DNA from 3 places in the Mesorhizobium sp. M0052 genome. Region 2 is predicted to be linked to each of the others. Evidence: riboswitches for the same ligand, from Rfam matches in the RefSeq annotation. Region 2 holds a riboswitch; each other region holds the start of a gene.

Region 1 (7,413 bases), on a different contig from region 2:
AACATCAGGGAAATGGCCGCGCATCGAGCGCAGCGCAGTGATGTTGATCGGTCCGAGGGCGGAACCGATCGGCGCGCACCACGGCATCAAGACGTTACAGCCCGCCCCCAGCAGCCGCTCGGCGACAACAAGGTCGTCGGTGGTATAGGGGAATACCGTAAAACCGTCTTCACACAGGATGCGGGCGGCTTCGACCAGGCCGAACACATCCGGCTGCAGCGTATCGTGGTTGCCGATCACTTCGAGCTTGATCCAGCTCGTACCGAAGACCTCGCGCGCCATTTTTGCGGTCATGACCGCTTCCTTGACGGAGTGGCAGCCGGCAGTGTTGGGAAGGATCCTTGTGCCCAGCGAGCGGATCAGCGACCAGAATTTTTCGCCGCCCCTGCCGCCTGCCATCTCACGGCGCAGAGAGACGGTCACCACCGACGTGCCCGATGCCCTGACCGCATCGGCAAGGATGGCCGGCGAAGGATATTGAGCTGTGCCGAGAAGCAGGCGGGAGGGAAGCGTCGTCCCGAGAAGGTCGAACAAGCTAGCCTCCCTGCATGGGCGAGAGGATTTCAATCCGGTCGCCGTCGTTCAACTGGAATTCCGCCCGGTTGGCTTTGTGCACGAGGTCATTGTTGACGGCCGTCGCCAGCCAATCGCCCTCATAGTCGAGCGCGGCAAGCAGCGCCTCCAGCGTTGTGGCGGCAACCTCATGCGCTTCGCCGTTGACGGTCAGTTTCATGGGCAAGCTCCTTGGTTCTGTCTTGACTGAAAACCAGGTCGGCAGCCTGGCGCGCCATGGCGGGAGCCAGGAGAAAACCGTGACGATAGAGCCCGTTGATCGCGATGATTTCACCGTTCGTTTCGACGCGCGGCAAATTGTCGGGAAAGGCTGGGCGGACGCCGACACCGGTTTCAACGATCTCGGCCTCGCCAAAGGCCGGGTGGAGGGCATAGGCGGTACCCAGCAGTTCCATCATCGAACGCGCCGTAACCGGTCCGACGGACTGGCTTTCAATCATCGTCGCACCAATCATGAAACGGTGATCGGTGCGCGGCACTGCATAGAGTGGAAAGCGCGGATGCAGCAGCCTGACGGGGCGCGACAGTGAGATATCAGGGGTACGCAGGGTGAGCATTTCGCCGCGAACGCCGCGCAGCCAGTCATTTTGCGCCGCCATTCCCGTACAGTCGATCTGACGATCGCAACCAAAAACATGCTGGGCGTCGGCGCCGAAGTGGAATTCAACACCCGTGGCCGCGAGCTTGTCATGAAGTGCTGCCATCGCCTGGCGCGGATCAAGATGGCCCTCAGCGGCGAAGAGCAATCCGCGGCGGAAGCGGCCGGCTAAGTCGGGCTCCAGCAAGGCAATTTCATCTTCCTCGACGCGCCGATAGCCCGTCGTGCGGCTGGCGAACCGGTCGAGCTCGCCCGCATCGCGCGGCGCGGCCAAGACCAGCGTTCCCCGTCGTGCTACCAAGCCGGGCGTTGCGGCGTCCCACCAGTCGGCGGCGTCACGTCCGAGATCCAGCACCGGCTGCTCGGCGCTTTCACGCTCGCACCACGGCGCCAACATGCCACCGGCGAACCACGACGCATTGCCCCCAAGGGCAGGCCTTGTCTCGGCAACGGTAACCGCCGCGCCGCGTGCGGCGAATTCGAAGGCGGCGGTGAGGCCGGCAACGCCGGCCCCTTTGACCAAGACCTTCATGATGGCTCACGTGGCTGAGGTATGAGCGGTGCGCCGGTCTCGTCCGCCGGCAGGTAGAGATCGCCGCCCTCGCGGTACTTCGCCGCCATCGCCGCCATGCCCTCTTTCTGTGCCTCGGCGCGGATGTCGTGAGAGATACGCATGGAGCAGAATTTCGGTCCGCACATCGAGCAGAAATGCGCCATCTTGTGCGCTTCCTTGGGCAAGGTCTGGTCGTGGAAGGACCGCGCGGTTTCCGGGTCGAGCGACAGGTTGAACTGGTCCTCCCAGCGGAACTCGAAGCGCGCCCGGGAAAGGGCATCATCCCTAACCTTTGCAGCCGGATGACCCTTCGCCAGATCGGCGGCATGGGCGGCGATCTTGTAGGTGATTACGCCGGTCTTGACGTCGTCGCGATCGGGAAGGCCAAGATGCTCCTTGGGCGTGACGTAGCAGAGCATGGCTGTGCCGAACCAGCCGATCATGGCGGCGCCGATACCTGAGGTGATGTGGTCGTAGCCCGGCGCGATGTCGGTCGTCAGCGGTCCAAGCGTATAGAACGGCGCCTCGCCGCAGACGGCGAGTTGCTTGTCCATGTTCGCCTTGATTTTGTGCATCGGCACGTGGCCGGGCCCTTCGATCATCACCTGGCAATCCTTCGCCCAGGCGATCTGCGTCAGCTCGCCGAGCGTTTCCAGCTCGGCGAACTGCGCCGCGTCGTTGGCATCGGCGATCGAGCCGGGACGAAGGCCGTCGCCGAGCGAGAAGGAGACGTCGTAGGCTCTGGCGATGTCGCAGATCTCCGCGAAGTGCTCGTAGAGGAAGCTTTCCCGGTGATGGTGCAGGCACCATTTGGCCATGATCGAGCCGCCGCGCGAGACGATACCCGTCACCCGGTCGACCGTCAGCGGGATGTAATGCAGCCGCACGCCGGCGTGGATGGTGAAATAGTCGACGCCTTGCTCGGCCTGTTCGATCAGCGTGTCGCGGTAGACCTCCCAGGTTAGATCCTCGGCAATGCCGCCGACCTTTTCGAGCGCCTGGTAAAGCGGCACCGTGCCGATCGGCACCGGCGCGTTGCGCACCATCCAGTCGCGGATGTTGTGGATGTTGCGGCCGGTCGACAGGTCCATCACCGTATCGGCGCCCCAGCGGATCGCCCACACCATCTTTTCGACCTCTTCAGCCATCGACGATGTGACGGCGGAGTTACCGATATTGGCATTGATCTTGACCAGGAAATTGCGGCCGATGATCATTGGCTCGCTCTCGGGATGGTTGATGTTGGCGGGAATGATCGCCCGTCCGCGCCCCACCTCGTCACGCACGAATTCGGGCGTGACGAAATCGGGCAGCGTCGCGCCGAAAGCTTCGCCGTCGCGCTCAAGCTTGCCGCGCAGGATCTCGCGACCAAGGTTCTCGCGGATGGCAACGAACTCCATTTCGGGTGTGATGATGCCGGCGCGCGCATAGGCAAGCTGCGTCACCGCCTTGCCTGCCTTGGCCCTGAGCGGTCGGTGGCGGATGGGAAATTCCGGCGTCAGGCGTTCGCCCGTCGCGAATCCGTTGTCCTCCGGCCGGACATGGCGGCCGTCACAGCCCTCGACATCGCCGCGCGCCAAAATCCATTCGTGGCGAAGTCGGGCCAGGCCTTTTTCGATGCTGGTGTCGACAGCCGGGTCGGTGTAGGGGCCGGACGGATCGTAGACGGTGACGGGCGGCTCGCCGGCCGTCGGATGGACGGAGATTTCGCGCATCGGCACTTTGATCTGCGGGTGGATGGTGCCGGGCTTGTGGATCTTCCGTGAGGCGGGCAGCGGTCCCGTTGAAACGGCTGGGGTGAGGGCATTCATCTTGAGGCTCCTTTGCTCATGCATTGGAGACCCAGTTCTGTGCCGGAAGGATGAAAAGACGCTTCTGTCGACCTGCCGAAACAGGACCTCGGGCGTGAACTCACGCAAAGCGCTTGCACCGTCCCTACGCCAGTATGAACTGGATCAGGTTCAACGGGTCACTGCGCCGCGAAAGCCAGCAGTATCTCAGCCCCTTGCCGGGACTCCCCTGGTGAATGCCTCAGGTTGAACGGGCCGGCGCGGCTTTGTCAAGCGCATTTGGCCCGCCCACTGTCAAATCAAACCAGGACCGCGTCGTCTTCTTGGCAATCTGGCATCTGCCCCTGCTCTGTTCCACATCCTGTTTGGGTGCAAGGCCACCACTCAGCGGAACCCTCAGAGAAGGAAACCGTCCACATTTGGCTAGACTGCTCGACGATAAGTCCAGAGCTGTGCCGGCGGTATGTTGCGGACGACGAAGTCATAGTGGGAAACCACGTAACGGTCTGGCATCTTGATCACCGGCGACAGAGGTCCGTATGTGATCTGAATCACGGGCCGGCCGGCAGGAATACGGGCAAGCAGATCCTCAACCAGCGCGACACGCTGTTGCATTGGAAAGCTCAACAGCGGGACTGCACTTATAACACAATCGAACTGTTCACCTTTGCGCTCACCCAGAGCTTCGTCCAGCGCAAATGCGTCGCCCAATCTGAAGTCCACATTCGGGAAGCGTTGCACCAAGCCGTCGTAGAAAATCCTGGAATATTCGACTGAAACCAGCTGGCGCGGCTTGATTCCCCTAGCCAGGATCGCCTTTGTGATGACACCGGTTCCCGCGCCAAGCTCCAGAATCGGTAATCCTGACCGTGGGTTCACCACGCTTGCCATCCGGCGTGCCGCATAAACCGAAGTGGGAATAAGGGCTCCCACGCCCTTCTTGTCCTTTTGCCAGCCTTTGAAGAATTGGACTTCTTCCTCAAACCTTTTGCCGAGCCGCTCCTTCAGTCGCAAAATCATATCTTCTCCCTGCGTCAGCCGCTTACCCAACGTCATGAATTTGGCAAAGCGCGTTTTGGCCAATCTCGCCACCCTTTACAAGCCCGTTAAGACTGCTTGCCTGTCACGACGCGGTCAGCATGAATTGCCCCTTAACGCACTTTCATGTTTGTTGGGCCTATGTTTCGCCCTCGCCTGCTGCCCGAAAAAAGTTTCCCGAGCTATGCGTATCTGCCCGGCAAATATCCACATCCGGTGCGTGATCCCTTGGGCCACAGTTACCGATCAGATCCGGTGACCGTCGCCGTTGGCGAAGCGCTTGGCTCAGATGTGTTTCTATGGGGAATCGACCTTTTCAATCACGGCTACTACTGGGAAGCCCATGAAGCCTGGGAGCCTCTCTGGCAGGCTGCGAAACAAAGCGCTCAGCACCGCCTGTTCTTCAAGGGACTGATCCTGTTGGCGGCGGCCGGCGTGAAGATCCGCGAGGGCAAGCGGGTCGCAGCGGCGCGCCATGCGACAAGAGCTGCAGGGCTTTTTCGTCAGATGGTGAGAGTGCCGGGCGGCCTGTTTGAGGAAGCGCTCGGGATGACACCTGCCGCGCTCGCTGCACATGCCCAAGCGGTCGTAGCTTACCCGGTTGTTCTGCGGGAGCCAAAGCCTGCCCAGCCTGAGCCCGTGTTTGATTTCATACTCGCACCAGTACCCGAGAGCGTTTGATCGGCAATTCAGTGGTCCAAGCTAACTTGGTCAGCAGGAAACGGGGCCTTTGAAAACCGCTCACCACCCGCATGCGTCACAAACAAAGAGTGCAGTAATCTTTTATAGGCAACTCGCGGCCGCTTCGATGTCGATGGTCTCGAGGGGCGGGGGCTGACCGGTCGCGCTCGTAGCCAATCGACGATAGTGTGCTGAAGGTTCTGCAAAAAGTTTTGGAGAGAGAACGGTCGTTGCGCTGAGGCGAAAGCGGCCATGGCACGGTGGTGACGTTACGATCACCGATTCCCGTGGAAAGGGGAAGTGCCATGACCAATCGAGAAGTTAGACTGAGCAGAGGCGAGTTGAAAGCGTTGCTGTTGTCGGATGAGGACGGCTTTCGCCAGGCATTGCAGACTGTCGTGCAGGAGGTTCTTGAAGCCGAGATGAGCGATCGGGGCCGAGAAAGGGGAGCGGGCGGCGGAGCGGACGAGTTACCGGTCCGGCTATTACGAGCGCAAGCTGGTGACGCGGGTCGGGGTGCTGGAGCTTCGCGTTCCGCAGGATCGGGCTGGCCGGTTCTCGACGGAGTTGTTTGAGCGCTACCAGCGCTCGGAGAAGGCATTGGTGTCGGCGCTGGTCGAGATGTACGTGCAGGGCGTCTCGACCCGCAAGGTGAAGGCGGTGACGGAGGAATTGTGCGGCCACTCTTTCTCGGCCTCGACGGTGAGCGAGGCGACGATGCGGCTGGATGAGGCGCTCAAGGCGTTCTTCACGCAGCGGCTCGAGGAAAGCTATCCGTATCTCATTTTGGACGCGCGCTACGAGCGGGCTCGCGAGGCGGGCGTGATCGCCAGCCAGGCGGTGCTGGTGGCGATCGGCGTGGATTGGGAGGGCCGGCGCCAGGTTCTGGGCGTGGAGCTGGCCAACCGGGAGAGCCATTCGAGCTGGCGCGAGTTCCTGACGGGACTCAAGAATCGCGGGCTCGCCGGCGTCGAGTTCGTCGTCTCCGACGACCATCCGGGGCTCAGGGCGGCAATCCGCGAAGTGCTGCCCGAGGCGGTCTGGCAGCGCTGCTACGTGCACTTCCTCAGAAACGCGCTCGACTATGTGCCGCGCAAGGTCGACGACGACTGCCTGATGGAACTCAGATGGTTCTACGACCGTGCGACCTTGCCGAGGTCAAGCGCGACCTGGCGCAGTGGATTGCCAAATGGCAGGCCAAATATCCGAAGCTGGTCAACTGGGTGGAGGACAACATCGAGGAGACGCTGAGCTTCTATCGGCTGCCGCTTGCCCATCATAAGCACATGAAATCGACCAACATGCTGGAGCGGCTGAACCAGGAGATCAAACGGCGCACCCTGGTCGTGCGCATCTTCCCCAACCCGCAGAGTTATCTGCGGCTGGTTCGGGCGCTGACGGTCGAGATCCACGAGAACTGGCTCGCGGCGACCCGCTATCTCAACATGGATCATCTGCGTGAGCACAAGAGGAGAGCCTGAGGGCCTTGGCCGCCTGAGCACCGTCATGTCCGCCGCCCAGCTAAACACGGGGGCTGCGCGACGGACACGTCGACGTCACCGCGATGCCACGCCATTTTGCAGAACTTGACGCACACAACTTCGCGCGATTTCAGGTGGCGAAGCATTGGCTCGTACAAGGGCAACGCGAATCCTCCTCGATGCAATTGGCGTGTCACACGACTTTTTGGTTTATCCGCTGGCCTTGGATTTCGCATAGGGCCTCAGTGAGGGGCCACTAGACCCACTCGAATCCACTCAACCGAAACTGATGTCAGTTGTGCGAAACAGTCCGACCATTTCTCGAAACAAGGAGATCGAATCCATGTCGTTGCTCGCGCACTGGAGAGCAAATCGTGATCCTTCCGCGCTGTCAAATATTCCAACTGGTTTTTGCAGTCCAACCGCCCGTGAACGCGCTGGAGCACTGCGCGTCTTTTTTGCGGAAATAGAAGTGCCGGGGTCAGATTTGAAGCTGCCGCAGCGCTCAGTTCAGCAGGGCTATCCCTGATCTATGGCCTTGCTTTGATGGTGGGAGCGCTCTTTGCGGACCATGTCGTACGACTCGATATACGCCATCTCCAGAAGGTATCCTAGGAACTGCAGCCTGTGAGACCCCGCGATCTGATTCAGTTCGCTGAGCATTGCGCTGATGAAGGCAAGCGCCTTGGCCCGGTCGGA
Region 2 (7,413 bases):
CCGGAGTTCATGGCGGCCTGAGATTGCCAGGAACAGGGATACCGCCCCTGAGTTATCTCAGAAAAAAGCATGCGAAGGCTGGGGTTTCTGACGAAGACCGGCGCTATCTGTCCGTGACGACCTTGACCTTGTCGCCGGCCGAAACCGAGGCGCCCGGCGACATCGCGTTGAGCACGCGGAACAGATCGAGCTTGCGGTCGACGCCGACCATCTGCGCCGAAAGTGTGCCCATCGTCTGCCCGGCCTGTACCGTGACGACGCGGATATGCAGCGGCTTCAGTGCCGCTTTCTCGGCGGGGCTGAGCACGCGGAACGAACCGCTGACCGAGCGTGCCACCGGATCGAGTGTCGTGCTGGCAGAGGGGGCCGCTGTCAAAAGCCGGTAGACCTGACCGCCGGCGCGGATCACCGCAATGTCGAACTGCCAGCCATCGGCGCCGGCGTGCGCGGTCGCCGCCTGGTTGCCGTCGATCGTCTCCTGGCGCACACTGGTCTCGTCGAGACCGGCCACCCAGCCGCTTCTGATGTAGTCGGTCAGCGCACGATCCTTGTCGATCGACACACCGTCGAAGCGGATCGCCATGTCGCCGGGACCGGTCGCCGTCACCGCCGCTGCCGAATTGTCGATGATGAAGCCGTCGGGCACCGTGAACGATACGCCGAGGCCCGGATGCAGGAAGGTCTGGCCGCGCACATAGCCCTCTTCCGGCGTGTCGCCATAGAGCAGGCCGTCTATCCCGGCCAGGAAGGAATCGCGGTCGCGCGTGCCGATGCCCGGCGCGCCGAACTGGCGGGCGTGACGCTGCGCCAGATCAATTCGCTGCGGCGTGTTGGGGTGCGTGGCCAGGAAGTCGAGGCTGGCGTCGGTGGCGCCGCTGATCGAGCGGAAATCTGTATAGGCCGACATCGACTGCAGGAAACGCCCGGCGGCATAGGGATCGTAACCCGCCTCGCCGATCGACTTGATGCCGATGGCGTCTGCCTCCAGCTCCTGGTTGCGCGAGAACTGCGCCAGCCTCAGCTTGCCGCGGATCAATGCCTGCTTGGCGGTCGGGCTGTCGCCCAGCACATCGGAGACCACCTTGGTCGCCAGGCCTTCCTCGGCCTCGAGCTGCTGTCGCTGCAGACCATGATTGGCGGTGACGTGGCCCATCTCATGCGCGATGACGGCGGCGAGTTCGGCCGAATCATTGGCCAGCGCCAGCAGGCCGCGGGTGACGTAGAGATAGCCACCCGGCAGCGCGAAAGCGTTGACGTTGGGCGAATTGAGGATGGTGATGCGATAGGTCTGGGTCGGATTGGCCGACACCACGGTCAGGCTGCCGACAACCTTGGCCACCATGCGCTCGAGCTTGGGATCGGAATATTCGCCGCCATAGGTGGCAAGGATGCGCGGATGCTGTGCCTTCGCCAGTTCGGCAAGCTTGCTGTTGGCGGCGACATTGTCGACCGTGATCGGCTTGTCGGAAGGCTGGAAGCCGGATTCCTGCACTTCGGGAGGCGTGAACATCTGGCAGCTGGCCAGCGCCACGGCAAGGCCGGCCAGCGCGAGGAAGCGCACCAGCGGTCTGCGTTTCAAAGTGTCAGTGCCGGTCGGCAGCACGGCGTTCCTTCAGCTCTCGGCGCATGATTTGGACCGGGGTCCGCGCCAGCGAAAAATCGGTCTTCGTTGGCAATCCTGCACACATCAAAAAACCTACAGCGTTTACGCATCCGGCCGGGTGCGGCGCTGTAGGGGCAAATCACGGCTCGTGCCGGACCAGTACTAAGCGGACCTAGCCACATCGACTGGACCATGGCAAGCAAGCGCCACATCACCTGTAGCCGGTTTGGTCGTAAATTATGTCCGCTTCCGGGCAATATCGCGTGATCAGCCCGAACTTGCGCCGATATAGCGCCGAAACGCTTCAGGGCCAGTGCCGTCGAAAAAATCGGCGGCAGGTCCCGTCGCGGCAACCCTGCCATTGTCCAGAAAAACCATCTGCTCGCCGATACGGCGAGCGTCTTCCGGCTGATGCGTGACGAACAGCACCGTCATCGCCCGCTCGGCATGAACGCCGGCCACCAGGTCGAGCATGTCGTCGCGCAGTGCTGGCCCGAGCGAAGCGAACGGCTCGTCGAGCAGCAGCACTGGCCGGTCGCGCACCAGAACGCGGGCGAGCGCCACGCGCTGCCTTTCGCCGCCGGAGAGTTCGCGCGGCAGGCGCATTTCCTTGCCGGCCAGGCCGACGCGGTCAAGCGCCTCGGCGATTGCGGCGCGATCGGCGTCGGTCAGGTTGAGCGATGGCGAGCGGCCGAGCCCGACATTCTTCTCCACCGAGAGATGAGCAAACAGATTGTTTTCCTGGAATAACATCGACACCGGCCGCACCGAAGGCGGCTCGGCGCCGACATCGGCGCCGCCGATCAGCACACGACCGGACTCCGGCGTCTCGAAACCAGCCACCAGATCGAGCAAGGTCGATTTGCCCGAACCACTTGCCCCCATGATGGCGGTGATCTTCGATGTATCGAATTCGACATCGAACAGGAATGACGTTTCGCCATAGCTGAACGAGACCTTGTCCAGCCGGACAGTCGTGCCTTTCTCCACAGCGGACGTCACGATCTCTCTCCCCGTCCCAGCCAGTCTGCCGCGACCACCAATGCAAGGCAGACCGCCCCGAGCAGCAAAGCCAGCCCGGCAGCATCGGCCGTGCGATAGCTGCCCATGCGCGCCAGCAGGAGATAGGGCAAGGTCTGCACCGAATCGCTGCCGAACAGCGCGATGACGCCGAGATCGCCGAGCGACAGCGCCATGGAGAAGGCAAAGCCGGTGGCCAGCGGCCGCCGGAGCGATGGCCAGTCGACCAGAAGCAGCCGGTTCCAGCCCGCAATGCCGAGCTGCGCGCACAGCTTTTCGTGGCGCTCGCTCGCCGCATCATAGGCCGGGCGCATCGCGCGGATGGCAAAGGGCATCGCCATCACCGCATTGACGGTGACGACCATGACCGGCGCGATGGCAAAGACATCGCTGACCGTGCGCAGCAGGAGAAACCAGCCGGCGCCGATGACAATGGGCGGCACGACGAGGACGAAGCCGGCGCCGGTGTCGGTGGCATGTTCGAGCAATGAACGGGCACTGGACCGGCGGCGCAGCGACAGTGCCCGCCGAGCCATGATCAGCGACAGCGACAGCGCCACCGAAAGTAGCGCCGCCGAGAGGGCGAGACCGGCGCTGGTCAGGGTCGCCTGACGCACGGCACTCTCGCCCGCCAGCCGGCCGAGATCGGCGCCGAGGCCGGACGCGACGGTGGCCGCCATTGGTCCGGCGACGAACAGCAAGGCGAGCACGATCAGGACGGCGTTGAACGCTGTTTCTGCTTTGCCGGCCAAGTGATAGCGGCGCGGCGCGACAGGCAAATTGGCGTCGCCGGTCACATTGGCGCCGAGCCGCGTCAGCGCCAGCATGACGGCAAAAGTCAGCGCGATCTGCAGCACCGTCAGCGTCACCGCTCGCGCCGGATCGAAGTCGAAACGCAGCGCCTGATAGATGGCGACTTCCAGCGTCGTCGCCGCCGGCCCGCCGCCGAGGATCAGCACGATGGTGAAGGAGGTGATGCAAAGCATGAAGACAAGCCCGGCGACGCCCGGCAGCGCGGCGCGCAGCACCGGCCACTCGATCAGCCGGAAGGCTGGCCTCGCCCCCATGCCGAGCTGGCTCGCCAGCCGCCATTGATCGGCCGGCACCGCTCCCAGCGCTTCGAGGAACAGCCGGGTGGCCAGCGGCAGGTTGAAGAACACGTGGGCGACGAGGATGCCCGACAGCCCATAGATGTCGGGCCAGCTCTGGCCACCGATCGCGGCGAAATAACCGGCGCGGCCATAGAGCGCCAGTATGCCCAGCGCTCCGACAATTGCCGGCAAGGCAAGGGGCACAGTGAACAGCTGCAGGATGAAGCCGCGTCCGAAGAAGCGCGGATGCCGCGACAGCGACCGGGCGACGAAGAGCGCCGGTACGGCGGAAAGCAGAGTCGAGAGCGCAGCCTGCCAGAGCGTGAAGCGGACAACGCGCAGGAGATAGAGGTCAAAGGCGGACGCGGCGCCGGAAAGGTCGTGCGCGCCTTCGCGGATAAGGCCGGCGAAGGCGCCACCGATCAGCAGCGCGATTGCCGTAAGCGCGACAATGCCGGCCGTGATGCGGGGGTCAGAGGGATAGTGCGCACGCATTTCGTGCTATCCAACCCTACATCGCATGTTGGCTGCTGACGGAAATATTTCATGGAGGTCGAGTTCCCGCCCACCCCCCTCTGTCCTGCCGGACATCCCCCCCGCAAGGGGGGAGACTAGCAGCTTCGCTCCCCGCCCCATCCTCGCCGCGTTGGAGGTTGACGAAAGCTTCTGAGCGCTTGATCTCCCCCCTTGCGGGGGAGATGGCCGGCAGGCCAGAGGGGGGTGTTCAAGCGCCATCCTGAATTCCTACTTGCTCATCACCGCCAGCCATTCATCCACCCAGGCCTTGCGATTTGCCGCGACCTCTTCCGGGCTGAACAGCAAGGTCTTCGCCGGCTTGACCAGCCTATCAAAAGCCGGATTGAGCGGCTTGTCGGTTTTCCCGGCCGGGAACATCCAGTTGGTCTCCGGAATGACATCCTGGAATTTCGGCCCGGTCATGAAGGCCAGGAACTTCGCCGCCAGCGGATTCTTCGCGCCCGTGGTGGTGATGCCGGCGACCTCGATTTGCAGATACTCGCCTTCCTCGAACGAGGCCGCCTGGAAGCGCCCGGTGTTCTCGGCCACCATGTGGTAGGCCGGCGACGTCGTATAGGAAAGCACCATCGGCGCCTCGCCCTTGGTGAACAGGCCGTAGGCCTCGCTCCAGCCCGGCGTCACCGTCAGCACTTTGCCCCTGAGTTTCGCCCAGGCTTCCGGCGCCTTGTCGCCATAGACCGACTTGACCCACAGCAGCAGGCCGAGGCCCGGCGTCGACGTCCTCGGATCCTGGATGACGATCTTGTCGGCGGCATCGCCCTCGACCAGTTCCTTCAGGCTCTTCGGTGGGCTCTTCAGCTTTTCGGTGTCGTAGACGAGGGCGAAATAACCATAATCATAGGGCACGAAAGTGTCGTCGCTCCAGCCGCCCGGCACGTTGTTTTCAGCCACCGCGCCATGTGGGACAAACAGGCCGGAAGCCTTGGCTTCCGCGGTGAGGTTGGTGTCGAGGCCAAGCACGATATCTGCTTTGGTCGAGGCTCCTTCCAGCTTGACGCGGTTGAGAAGTGCGACGCCGTCGGCCGCCGAGACGAAGTCGACGCTGCAGCCGCACTCGGCTTCGAATTCCTTCTTCACCTGGGGGCCCGGACCCCAGTCGGCAGTGAAACTCTCATAGGTATAGATCGTGAGTTTTTCCTGCGCGGACGCAGAGCTTGCCAGTAGCGAAACAGCAAGCCCCAGCGCTGGGACAAGACGGGACAAAAACATGCGCATCGGCGCCTCCTTCATTCGTGTTGAAAGGAATTGAGGCGTCGGGCTGTCCGAAGCGTCTAATCCCTCCGCCGGTACAAACCGGATCAGGTTCAGCGGGTTGGCGAGACTGCCTCTCAGCCGGTCCGCGAAGATCGCGTCCGGCACCCCGTTAGAGCGTTTCGACACATAGGCCCGGCCAAGGTGCCACGCAAGTGGAAGTTTGCCCGAGCATGATCCCGGAAAGTGGAATCCGTTTCCGGAAAAAGATCATGCTCCAACAAAGAGTGACGGTGCCGCTCGGCCTTCCGTTTCGTCGGCGGGGCTGGTAAGGGCCAGCGGATATGAGCACATTCACCATCCTGCTTGGCGGCGATCTCGTCCGCACGCCGCGGCTCGACCGCCAGGTCGCGGGCACGCGCGTCATCGCCGCCGACGCCGGCATCGATCATGCCCGCCTGCTCGGCGTGATGCCGGAGCTGTGGGTCGGCGATTTCGATTCCGTGCCGGCGGACCTGCCTGCCGATCTCGCCGCCGTGCCGCGGGAGGTGTTTCCTCCCGAAAAGGACAAGACCGATGGCGAACTGGCGATCGCGGCGGCATTGGGACGCGGCGCCACCAGCCTGGTGCTGGCCGGCGCTTTCGGCGGCAAGCGCGCCGACCACGCCTTCCTCCATCTGGCGCTCAGCCTGCGGCTGGCCGAGGCCGGCACAAAATTGCTGTTGACCAGCGGAGCGCAGGAAGGCGCCCCTCTGCTGCCTGGCAAGGCCGGCTTCGACTATGCCGACGGAACGCTGTTTTCGGTGCTCGGCTTTTCCGATCTTTCGGGCCTCACCGTGTCCGGCGCGAAGTGGCCGCTCGACCATGTCGAGGTCGTGTTCGGCTCGTCGCTGACCATCTCGAACGAGGTCAAGTCCAACACGACCGGGGGCGGCCTCGAAATCGCGCTCGGCCATGGCCGCGCGCTGCTGCTCGCCCACCCCTACCCCTTGCCTGAAAGCTGACATGGCCCCGCCCCTTCTCAACCTCGACGGCATAAGACTGACCTTTGGCGGCACGCCGCTGCTCGATGGCGCCGAACTGACGGCGTCCGCCGGTGACAAGATCGCGCTCGTCGGCCGCAACGGCTCCGGCAAGTCGACGCTCCTGAAGATTGCCGCCGGTCTGATCGAGCCGCAAGACGGCGAGGTCTTCCGCCAGCCTTCGGCAACGGTGCGCTATCTCCCGCAAATGCCCGACATGGACGGCTTTGCCAATGTGCGTGCCTATGTCGAGGCCGGGCTTGGGCCTGCCGACGATCCCTACCGCGCCACATATCTGATGGAGCATCTCGGCCTCGCCGGCACGGAGAACCCCAACGATCTCTCCGGTGGCGAGGCGCGCCGCGCAGCACTTGCCCGCGTCATGGCGCCCGAACCCGATATTCTGCTGCTTGACGAGCCGACCAACCATCTCGATTTGTCGGTCATCGAATGGCTGGAAGAGGAGCTCGTCCGGACGTCTTCGGCGCTGATCGTCATCTCGCACGACCGACGCTTCCTCGAACGCGTCTCGCGCGCCACCGTCTGGCTCGACCGTGGCCAGACCCGCCGCCTCGACAAGGGCTTTGGCCATTTCGAGGAATGGCGCGACCTTGTGCTGGAAGAGGAAGAGCGCGAACAGCACAAGCTCGGCCGCCAGATCGTGCGCGAGGAGCATTGGCTGCGCTATGGCGTGACGGCTCGCCGCAAACGCAACATGCGCCGCCTGGGCGAACTGCAGACCATGCGCCAGCGTTTTCGCGGCCATCGCGGCGCCGAGGGCTCGGCGACCATGGTGGCCAGCGACGCCGCCGAATCCGGCAAGCTGGTGATCGAGGCCAAGAACATCGAGAAGAGTTTTGGCGACCTGACCGTGGTCAAGGGCTTCTCGACCCGCATTCAGCGCGGCGATCGCGTCGGCCTTGTCGGGCCGAACGGCGCCGGCAAGACG
Region 3 (7,413 bases), on a different contig from region 2:
GATGGAAACGAACTCGCCGGCCGCGACATGAAGCGAAATTCCGGCGAGCACCTCAAGCGCGCCGAAGTTCTTCCTGATGTCCCGGAGTTCGAGCCGCGTCATTGGCGGTTCTCTTCTGCAGCTTCAACCTTGCCGTCGCGGCTTTCGCTCCCTGCATTCTCCCAAGGCATGGCGAAGCGCTGGACGAGCACCGCAATGGCGAACAAGACAAGCGTGAGCGCGGCGCTGACGGCGACCGCGGCGAGCACCAGATCGGGCCGAAAGTTGTTCTTGGCATTCAGCATGTAGATGCCCAGCCCCTTCGCCGCCCCCGCATATTCGGCGAAGATCGCGCCGACCACGGCGTAGGTGATGGAGATGCGCAGCCCGGCGAAGAAATAGGGCAGCGCCGAAGGCAGGCGCGCCAGCCAGAAGATACGCCAGCGCCCTGCCCCCATGGCGGCGAGCATCTGCGAAATCTCCTTGCTGGTCGCAGCAAAACCTTCGACCAGCGCGACCATCGTCGGGAAGAAGGTGACGAGCGCCACAAGCAGGATTTTTGGCATCAGCCCGAAGCCGAACCACAGTACGATGAGCGGCGCAATCGCGACCAGCGGCAAGGTCTGGCTGACAATCAGCAGCGGAAACAGCGCGCGGCGCAGCGGGGCCAAGAAATCGACCAGCGCCGAAAGCATGAAGGCAGCGACCAACGAGCAGGCGAAGCCGGCTGATGTGGCGCGGATGGTGGGCAGCGTGTTCTCGGCCAGGGCGGCGCGATGCTCCCAGGCCTGCTGCAGCACGCGCGACGGCGCCGGCAGCATGATGGGGGCAGCGCCGCCATAGCGGGCGTAGAGTTCCCAGGCCGCGAGGAGCAGGGCGAAGGCGCAGGCGGCGGGGATGGTCTTGGCGATGGCTGCGGCTAATCTCCCCCCTCGAGGGGGAGATGTCGCCGAAGGCGACAGAGGGGGTCGTCTCGCATAGAGCGCCCACGCCTTGCCGATGCGAAAAGGACGTCGGCGCTCCACGCGGTGGGACCCCCTCTGGCCTGCCGGCCATCTCCCGCTCAAGGGGGGAGATTCGTGGGCATCGCGGTCTTCGCCAATCGCCAATGGCTCCCCTCCTCTTTGTGCTGAGGGGTCAGAGGCATCTCCTCCACGCAATGGGTCAGATAAACCAGCCACGGCAATATCCTCGAGGAACGACGCTTGAGCCACGGCTCAGACCGTGCTCGGGCTGTTCGCCAAGATCGTGATGTCGAGGGTGACGTGGCCGGCGCCGGGGCCGAAGCGGCAGAAGGCCTCGTTGAGCGTGGCAAACACCGCACCGGCATCGCCACGCAATTTGGTGCAGAAGTTCTTTGAGCGCTCAAAGACGCCGGACTGTTTCAGGAAATCGATGCAGCCGTAGATCTCGTCCATATGGTCGCCCGTGCCCATAACGTAGAGCGAGAACTGCGCCGCCACCGGCTGGCCGGTCGACGGCGTGGCCTGGACAGCGCGGATCGCGGCGATCTTGCGCTCGTCCAGCGGAATGGCGGGGCCGCCGGTCTCGTCGGAGCGGCAGATCGGATCGTCGGGCTCGCCCGGACAGCCGCGCGAGACCGCCGCCGAAAGCACGCAGTGCTTGCCGCTTTTGGCCGCCGCGACGAACAGGTCGCGCATGGCGGGAAACAGCACCTCGGGCGGCCCGACCATAAGGGTCGAGATGTCATCGGTTTCGATCCGCAGCCGGTCGCGCCAGGGATCGAGCGCGCCGAGCGCGCCGAGGATGACGCCGACGAAATCGTCGGTCATGGGATAAAGGGAAATCTGTGCGCCTGAAAACATCGCCCGCCTCGCTCCGCTGGTATTATCCAGATCAGCTTTAGGGTCCGAAGGCTTGCCGCCCTCATCTCAGCCCCGCCGATACGGAGCACCCCTGTGGATGGGCGGGTTAAAGCACCGTTCGCGGCATTGGGGAAGCCGTTTGTTGAGGCACTGCGGGAAAGTGTTTTGGGCCAGACGTGCCGGGCGCCCGGGCGTTAACAGACGACTCGTCAGTTCGTTGCGTTATCGTCCCAACCGTACGAAATTGGCTTGACGCTCATTCGTACATAAAGTACGATATCTCTTTTCGCAGAGAGGAATGTCCTTGAACACAGCGAACCATGTTGCCTTCGCCGATCTCTCTCGGCCTTTGCTGTCACCCCCGTCGTTGCCGCCGCCTTTGTTGCCGCCGCCTTTATTGCCGCCCCCTTTGTTGCCCTTGTCATTCGATCAGTGCGAACGCCTCGCCGGGGCCTGGCGAATGGCCAGCCAGGACATCGCCGACGACATCCGCTTCATCCGCCAATATCTGAAAGTCGTTGCCGAGAAGGACGAGAGGCTGTCGACCGGCACCCTTGTTCACAGCCGCGCCTATGTCGAGGCCTGCGCCGGCTGGCTGCCACAGACCGTGACGCGCTATCTGCGCCACCTGCGCCAGATCACCGAATGCGAACTGGCCATGACAGCTGCCGGCATTCGCTTTGCGCTGTCGAGTTATGCCTGGGAGGCATGAGGGCGCCTGTCGCCAAACACAAGGAATTGCGCTGCCCGTCGCAGGCGCAATTCGTCAGGTTGAGAGGCTCGGGCGCGCCTGAACGGCGGGCGCCAAGGATGGCCCGGCCAGCGAATTCCGGCCTTGCTTTATTTCGACTGGCCTTATTTCGATTTGGCTCTGCCGGAATTTGCGGCGGCAGGCTTCGCTGCCTTTGGCTTGGCGGCTGCCTTGGCGGGCTTGGCGTCAGCTTTCTTCGCCGCCTTTTTTGGCTTGGCGACCGCGCCATCGACTTCAGCCGTGGCCTGCTCCCAGTGTTCCTGATGCGCGCCTTCAGGCCGGCCGGCCTTTTCCCAAATCTCGTGCGCGCGCTGGCGAATGCGGTCCTGTTTGTCGTCCGTCACTTAAGCCTCCGTGGTTGGGTCCGGTCGGTTGGTCCAGATTCCACGAAAACATTAGCCGAAAATTCGACCGGCGTCTTGAGTGACGAGACATCTCAGCGCGGGTCGGAAATCACCGCAACGCCGAGCAGCGCCGCTTTCTTGACGATCAGCCCCGCGAGGTCGGCATCCGAACGATCGGTGCCGGTGCGCTCCCGCAGGAGCGCGATCGCTTCCTTCATAGATAACAGCGCCGTGTTGCGCTCGGCCAGCAACTTGTCGCAACACGCCGCAACATTGGCGGAGTTCGGGGTCTCGACATGCGGCAACATGGCAATTCTCCTTTCATCATCTTCGTCATTCGGCCCTGCCGCCCTTTTGGGAAGAACGACAGGGCCGTATCACCGATGAATGGTTAGGTTGTCGAGCGTTACTCGACCACCTCGACAATCCTGCGCGTGCTGGGGTCGACCAACACGGTATGGTTGTCGACGACGGCGTATCTGTACTGAACGTCGGGAACCTCCTGCAGCTCGACAGTGTCAGGCAAGGCAGTGCCGACATTCAATTCGACGCCGAGCAGATTGACCGAGGCAAGCGGATGTTTCTTTACGTACTGGTGCACGACCGTGCGCTGTTCCGGGGTGATGATCACCTGCTGCTGTGCCGGCTGCGTGACGATCACCTCGTCGGCGGCGGCAATGCCGATACCAGCGATCATGGCGAGCCCGGCGACGGCGGGAATAAGGATGGTTTTCATCTTCGTCTCCTGTCGTTGTTGGCGAGCTCCGCCGTGTTCCCGCATGAGGCGAAAACAGCGCAGATCGAGGTGGCGGGCTCCTGGAGGCAAACGCAGCCGGTACGGTCTTGTTCCGCAAGCGGAGACTAAATTGATCGGCTTCCCGGTCATGCCAGCAGAACCCGCACCCGCAAGATTCGCATTGAAGCACAATCCCTCAGGAGACCTTCGACATGGATGATGCACGGCTCCAATTCCGGTGGCGATTGCGGCCGGCGCCGGCATTGATCCGGTGACCGCGTCGCCCGGCCAAGATCGGAACCGACCGCCTTCGTGCCACGCCGTGAAGTTTCAAGCAAAGGTCATTGCTTCGGCGGCTGCGCAGGCACCTCGCCAGGCTTGATCACCGGCGTCTTGCCCTGATCCGGCGGCGGCTGCGTCATACCCTGGTCACCACTGGGCGGCGGCTGCAGCACGCCGCCGCAGGGACCGAGCGTGCTGGTCGATTCGCCGCCGCCATTGGCGACCGGCGGCTTCCGAGCATCGTCCTGAGGCTGCGCCTGGCAAGGCGCGGCAGGGCCGTGCTGGTCGCTATTGTCCTGCGCGGCCGCCGGGTCGACCAGCGCCAAGAGCAGCACGCATGGGATGAGGGGGAAAGTCTTCATGGTCCAGCTCCTCTGGATTCATCTCCTTGGCAAAGCAGACTAGTCCTTGGCAAAGCAGACTGGCGGCAATTGGTTCCACTGAAGCTGGAGTGGTTGCTGGAACCTGGCAGCCGGAAGTGAGTTCCACCTTCTCGACGCTAAGCCGCCCAGAGGAGGCAATCATGGAACGAAACAGAAAACCCAATGACGAGGTCGAGGCGCCACCGAGCAAAAACGATGCCCGCGACAGGATCGCCAATGATGAAGTGGAAGCGCCGACGCCGGGTCGGCAGGATTGGGATGCGCTGCGTGGCGCAACGGTCCTGCCCGACGGAGCAGATGAGGAAAGCCTGCCGGACACCACCGGTGTCGAGAAGGAAGGCGAACTGCCCGAGGAGGATGACGACAACCCCTACCAGGACAGTGACGATGCCTTGCCCGACGACGCCGAGGAAGCCGCCATTGGTCACGACCTGGCGAGGCGCGGCGGCCCGTTCGACGACGTGTAAGGCAGCGACCGCGGACTTTCGAGAGGTTTCCCGGGACGTCCACGCCGTCACCAGTTGGACCAAGTATGAGCTGAAGGCGATGCCGGAGCATCGCGATATTTCGAAGGATCCGGCTGGCCGGATCCTTCGTTTAAGGCGCCTTGGCGGTTTGGCTTAGCCCTTGTGGTCAAGGGCTGGACGGCGACAATCTCGGCACCTTCGACAGCCGAGAAGCAGCCGAGAAGCAGCCGAGAAGCACGAACGCGAAGCACGAACGCGAAGCCCAATATTTCAAGCGCCGTCGAGGCCGCTCGCCTGAAATCTTCAAAGTGCGCAAGAAATCCCCGCCGCGGGCGGTGCAGACACGCTCCGGCATCGCGGCGCTGCGAACCGGGCCATCGACCGCCGGCACTTGAGTGCCGACGGGCTCTGACCTTCAATTCGACCCGGGATCGCCGAGCGCCTCGGTGACGAAGGACGCCGCGATCAGGTCGTCGGCGTCGAGGCGTAGGGAGCCTTCGACACCTCCCATGATGGCTGCGACCTTCTGGAAGGTCTGCATCTCGTGTTCAGTAACGCTGGCGTCTCGCATCCTGGCTTTCAGATCGGCGATGCGTCGGCCCAGTGAGGCCGACGTTCCGATTTCTCTTTTCGACATGGTGGCCTGCTCCTCCCCCAACCCATGCTGTGGACGTACTCAAGTCTGCCTATATAAGGCAGCGCGAATACAGTCGCCGCAACGCGCGATATCTGGGAAGGTTCCGACGCCAAATAGTCACGAAATAATACGTGGTGGGACTCGGGTATGTTAAGCGCCGACGCGGCGATAGACACCGCAGCCAGCGGCTGCGGCCATCGGCCTGGCCAACCCGTGTCGCGGGTCGCGAATGCGGGTCGGACTTTGATCGCCGCGCGCGAACAGTCAGCGAGAGGCCGGAACCACGCCGGACACCGAGCGCGCCGTTTCGGGCGAAAACACCACGAAAGCAAAAACCAGAACGGCAGCGGCGATAATGAGCGAGCCGCCGGCGACGATCGGTTCAAGCGCCGGGTTTCCCTGCAGCATCACGTACAGCGCCGGCAGCATGATCACCAAGCCGAGAGTGTAGAGCCCGTAGTGGATCATGGCGACGCGACGCGCCGCCTTTTGCGGATTGAGCGCGTAGTAGCCGCCGAAGATGGCGCTCGTCACCCAACCGAGCAGATTGATATGCGCGTGCGCCGGAAAAGCGGCGTGGTCGCCCGAGATCGCCATCTGCAGGCCGGCCGCAATCCCCAACATCAGGAACAAGATGGCAGTTTTGAAAAAGAGTTCCGAAATCCTCGGCATGTCATTTCTCCCCCTATGCGGTCTGCGACCGCTTGCGTCCTGGAGAATACACCCACGCGCAGAAATTTTCCACGCCGCGCTTATGGGCCATGCCTGCACAGCTTTTTGCACGCTGTTCGACTTTTCTGGCTGCCACAACCCGGCGCCGCCCCGCTACGGCGTCAGCAAGATGTCGGCGCCCGCTCGCTCGTCGAACACCACCGCGCAGCCGCGCCCCAGCGCCACTGCCGACAGCGCGTTGGCCACCGTCTCGTCCGGCGATACGAAATCACCGGTCAGCACTCGCAACTCCTCCACCGCCCTGGCCATTGACACGCAGTGCCCGGCAACGCGATCGCTCGTGCAGGCGTCAATGACGCTGACGAGGTCGATCATCTCGAACTGGCCCATACCGGCCTCCACAAAAACAGCGTCCCGTCGCGGATATGAACGCTGAGGCGAGAGACAATGTTCCGCAGGTCCGATGCCCAGGCGGAGCACTCGACAGCCCGACCTGGAACGGCCGACCGGCGACAACCGCTTCGCTTGACAATAGGCCCTGTTTGTTCTCTATTTGTTCGGCAAAAACGCCTCTCACAACAGACGCGGCTAATGCTGCAACGCCGCAAAGGGAACGGTCGGGATGGAGCCCACCATCCTGCATGCGGATCTCGACGCCTTCTACGCCTCGGTCGAGCAGTTGCTCGACCCGGCGCTCAGGGGCAAGCCGATCGCCGTCGGCGGCGGCGTCGTGCTTGCCGCCTCCTACGAAGCCAGGGTTTTCGGCGTGCGCGGCGGCATGCCCGGACGAAGTGCGCGCGAGCTTTGCCCCGGACTGATTTTCGTCGGCGGCCATTTCGCCGACTATCAGCGGCTGGGCGACGCCGCCATCAAGGTGCTCGACGATTTCACGCCGCTGGTCGAGCGGATTTCCATCGATGAAGCCTTTGCCGACGTCGCCGGCTGCACGCATCTGTTCGGGCCGCCGGCCGAGATCGCCGCCACGGTGCGTCGGCGCGTCCGGGCAGAGCTCGGCCTGCCGATCTCGATCGGCGTGGCGCGCACCAAGCATCTGGCCAAGATCGCCTCGCAGGTGGCCAAGCCCGACGGGCTGGTGGTGGTCGATCCGGACACCGAACTTGCCTTCCTGCATGATCTGCCGGTCGGGCTGATGTGGGGCGTCGGCCCGGCGACCAGAGCGCGGCTGGCCGAGATCGGCATCGAGACCATCGGCCAGTTGGCAAAAACGCATAGCGGGGCGCTGCGAAGGTTGCTCGGGCCCGCCGCCGGCGAAAAGCTGGCGTCGCTGGCATGGAACCGCGACCCGCGAAAGCTCGAAACCCACAGGCCGTCGCAT

What was found. Region 2 has a riboswitch for thiamine pyrophosphate ahead of thiB (thiamine ABC transporter substrate binding subunit). Riboswitches for the same ligand answer to the same signal wherever they lie in the genome.
Region 1: another riboswitch for thiamine pyrophosphate. It lies ahead of thiC (phosphomethylpyrimidine synthase ThiC); the one in region 2 lies ahead of thiB (thiamine ABC transporter substrate binding subunit).
Region 3: another riboswitch for thiamine pyrophosphate. It lies ahead of NKJ77_RS25235 (YkoF family thiamine/hydroxymethylpyrimidine-binding protein); the one in region 2 lies ahead of thiB (thiamine ABC transporter substrate binding subunit).

The regions. Positions count from the first base shown of each region.
Region 1 covers NZ_JAMYUS010000035.1:15,435-22,847, reverse strand. The annotation lists gene NKJ77_RS30405 (thiazole synthase) at 1-534, opposite strand, end outside; gene thiS (sulfur carrier protein ThiS) at 536-733, opposite strand; gene thiO (glycine oxidase ThiO) at 702-1,703, opposite strand; gene thiC (phosphomethylpyrimidine synthase ThiC) at 1,700-3,535, opposite strand; TPP riboswitch at 3,639-3,755, opposite strand; gene pmtA (phospholipid N-methyltransferase PmtA) at 3,938-4,534, opposite strand; gene NKJ77_RS30380 (DUF309 domain-containing protein) at 4,694-5,233, shown strand; partial or broken gene NKJ77_RS30375 (IS256 family transposase) at 5,663-6,714, shown strand; gene NKJ77_RS30370 (hypothetical protein) at 7,058-7,243, shown strand; gene NKJ77_RS30365 (hypothetical protein) at 7,234-7,413, opposite strand, start outside.
Region 2 covers NZ_JAMYUS010000013.1:162,793-170,205, reverse strand. The annotation lists gene NKJ77_RS19210 (RNA polymerase factor sigma-32) at 1-21, shown strand, start outside; gene NKJ77_RS19205 (M48 family metalloprotease) at 104-1,510, opposite strand; gene thiQ (thiamine ABC transporter ATP-binding protein) at 1,871-2,605, opposite strand; gene thiP (thiamine/thiamine pyrophosphate ABC transporter permease) at 2,602-4,209, opposite strand; gene thiB (thiamine ABC transporter substrate binding subunit) at 4,459-5,466, opposite strand; TPP riboswitch at 5,510-5,624, opposite strand; gene NKJ77_RS19185 (thiamine diphosphokinase) at 5,787-6,446, shown strand; gene NKJ77_RS19180 (ABC-F family ATP-binding cassette domain-containing protein) at 6,448-7,413, shown strand, end outside.
Region 3 covers NZ_JAMYUS010000021.1:116,691-124,103, forward strand. The annotation lists gene NKJ77_RS25225 (ABC transporter ATP-binding protein) at 1-102, opposite strand, end outside; gene NKJ77_RS25230 (ABC transporter permease) at 99-941, opposite strand; gene NKJ77_RS25235 (YkoF family thiamine/hydroxymethylpyrimidine-binding protein) at 1,197-1,805, opposite strand; TPP riboswitch at 1,796-1,908, opposite strand; gene NKJ77_RS25240 (hypothetical protein) at 2,266-2,517, shown strand; gene NKJ77_RS25245 (DUF2934 domain-containing protein) at 2,661-2,900, opposite strand; gene NKJ77_RS25250 (hypothetical protein) at 2,993-3,208, opposite strand; gene NKJ77_RS25255 (DUF1236 domain-containing protein) at 3,307-3,636, opposite strand; gene NKJ77_RS25260 (hypothetical protein) at 3,978-4,280, opposite strand; gene NKJ77_RS25265 (hypothetical protein) at 4,442-4,768, shown strand; gene NKJ77_RS25275 (hypothetical protein) at 5,184-5,405, opposite strand; gene NKJ77_RS25280 (heme-copper oxidase family protein) at 5,670-6,077, opposite strand; gene NKJ77_RS25285 (hypothetical protein) at 6,231-6,467, opposite strand; gene dinB (DNA polymerase IV) at 6,700-7,413, shown strand, end outside.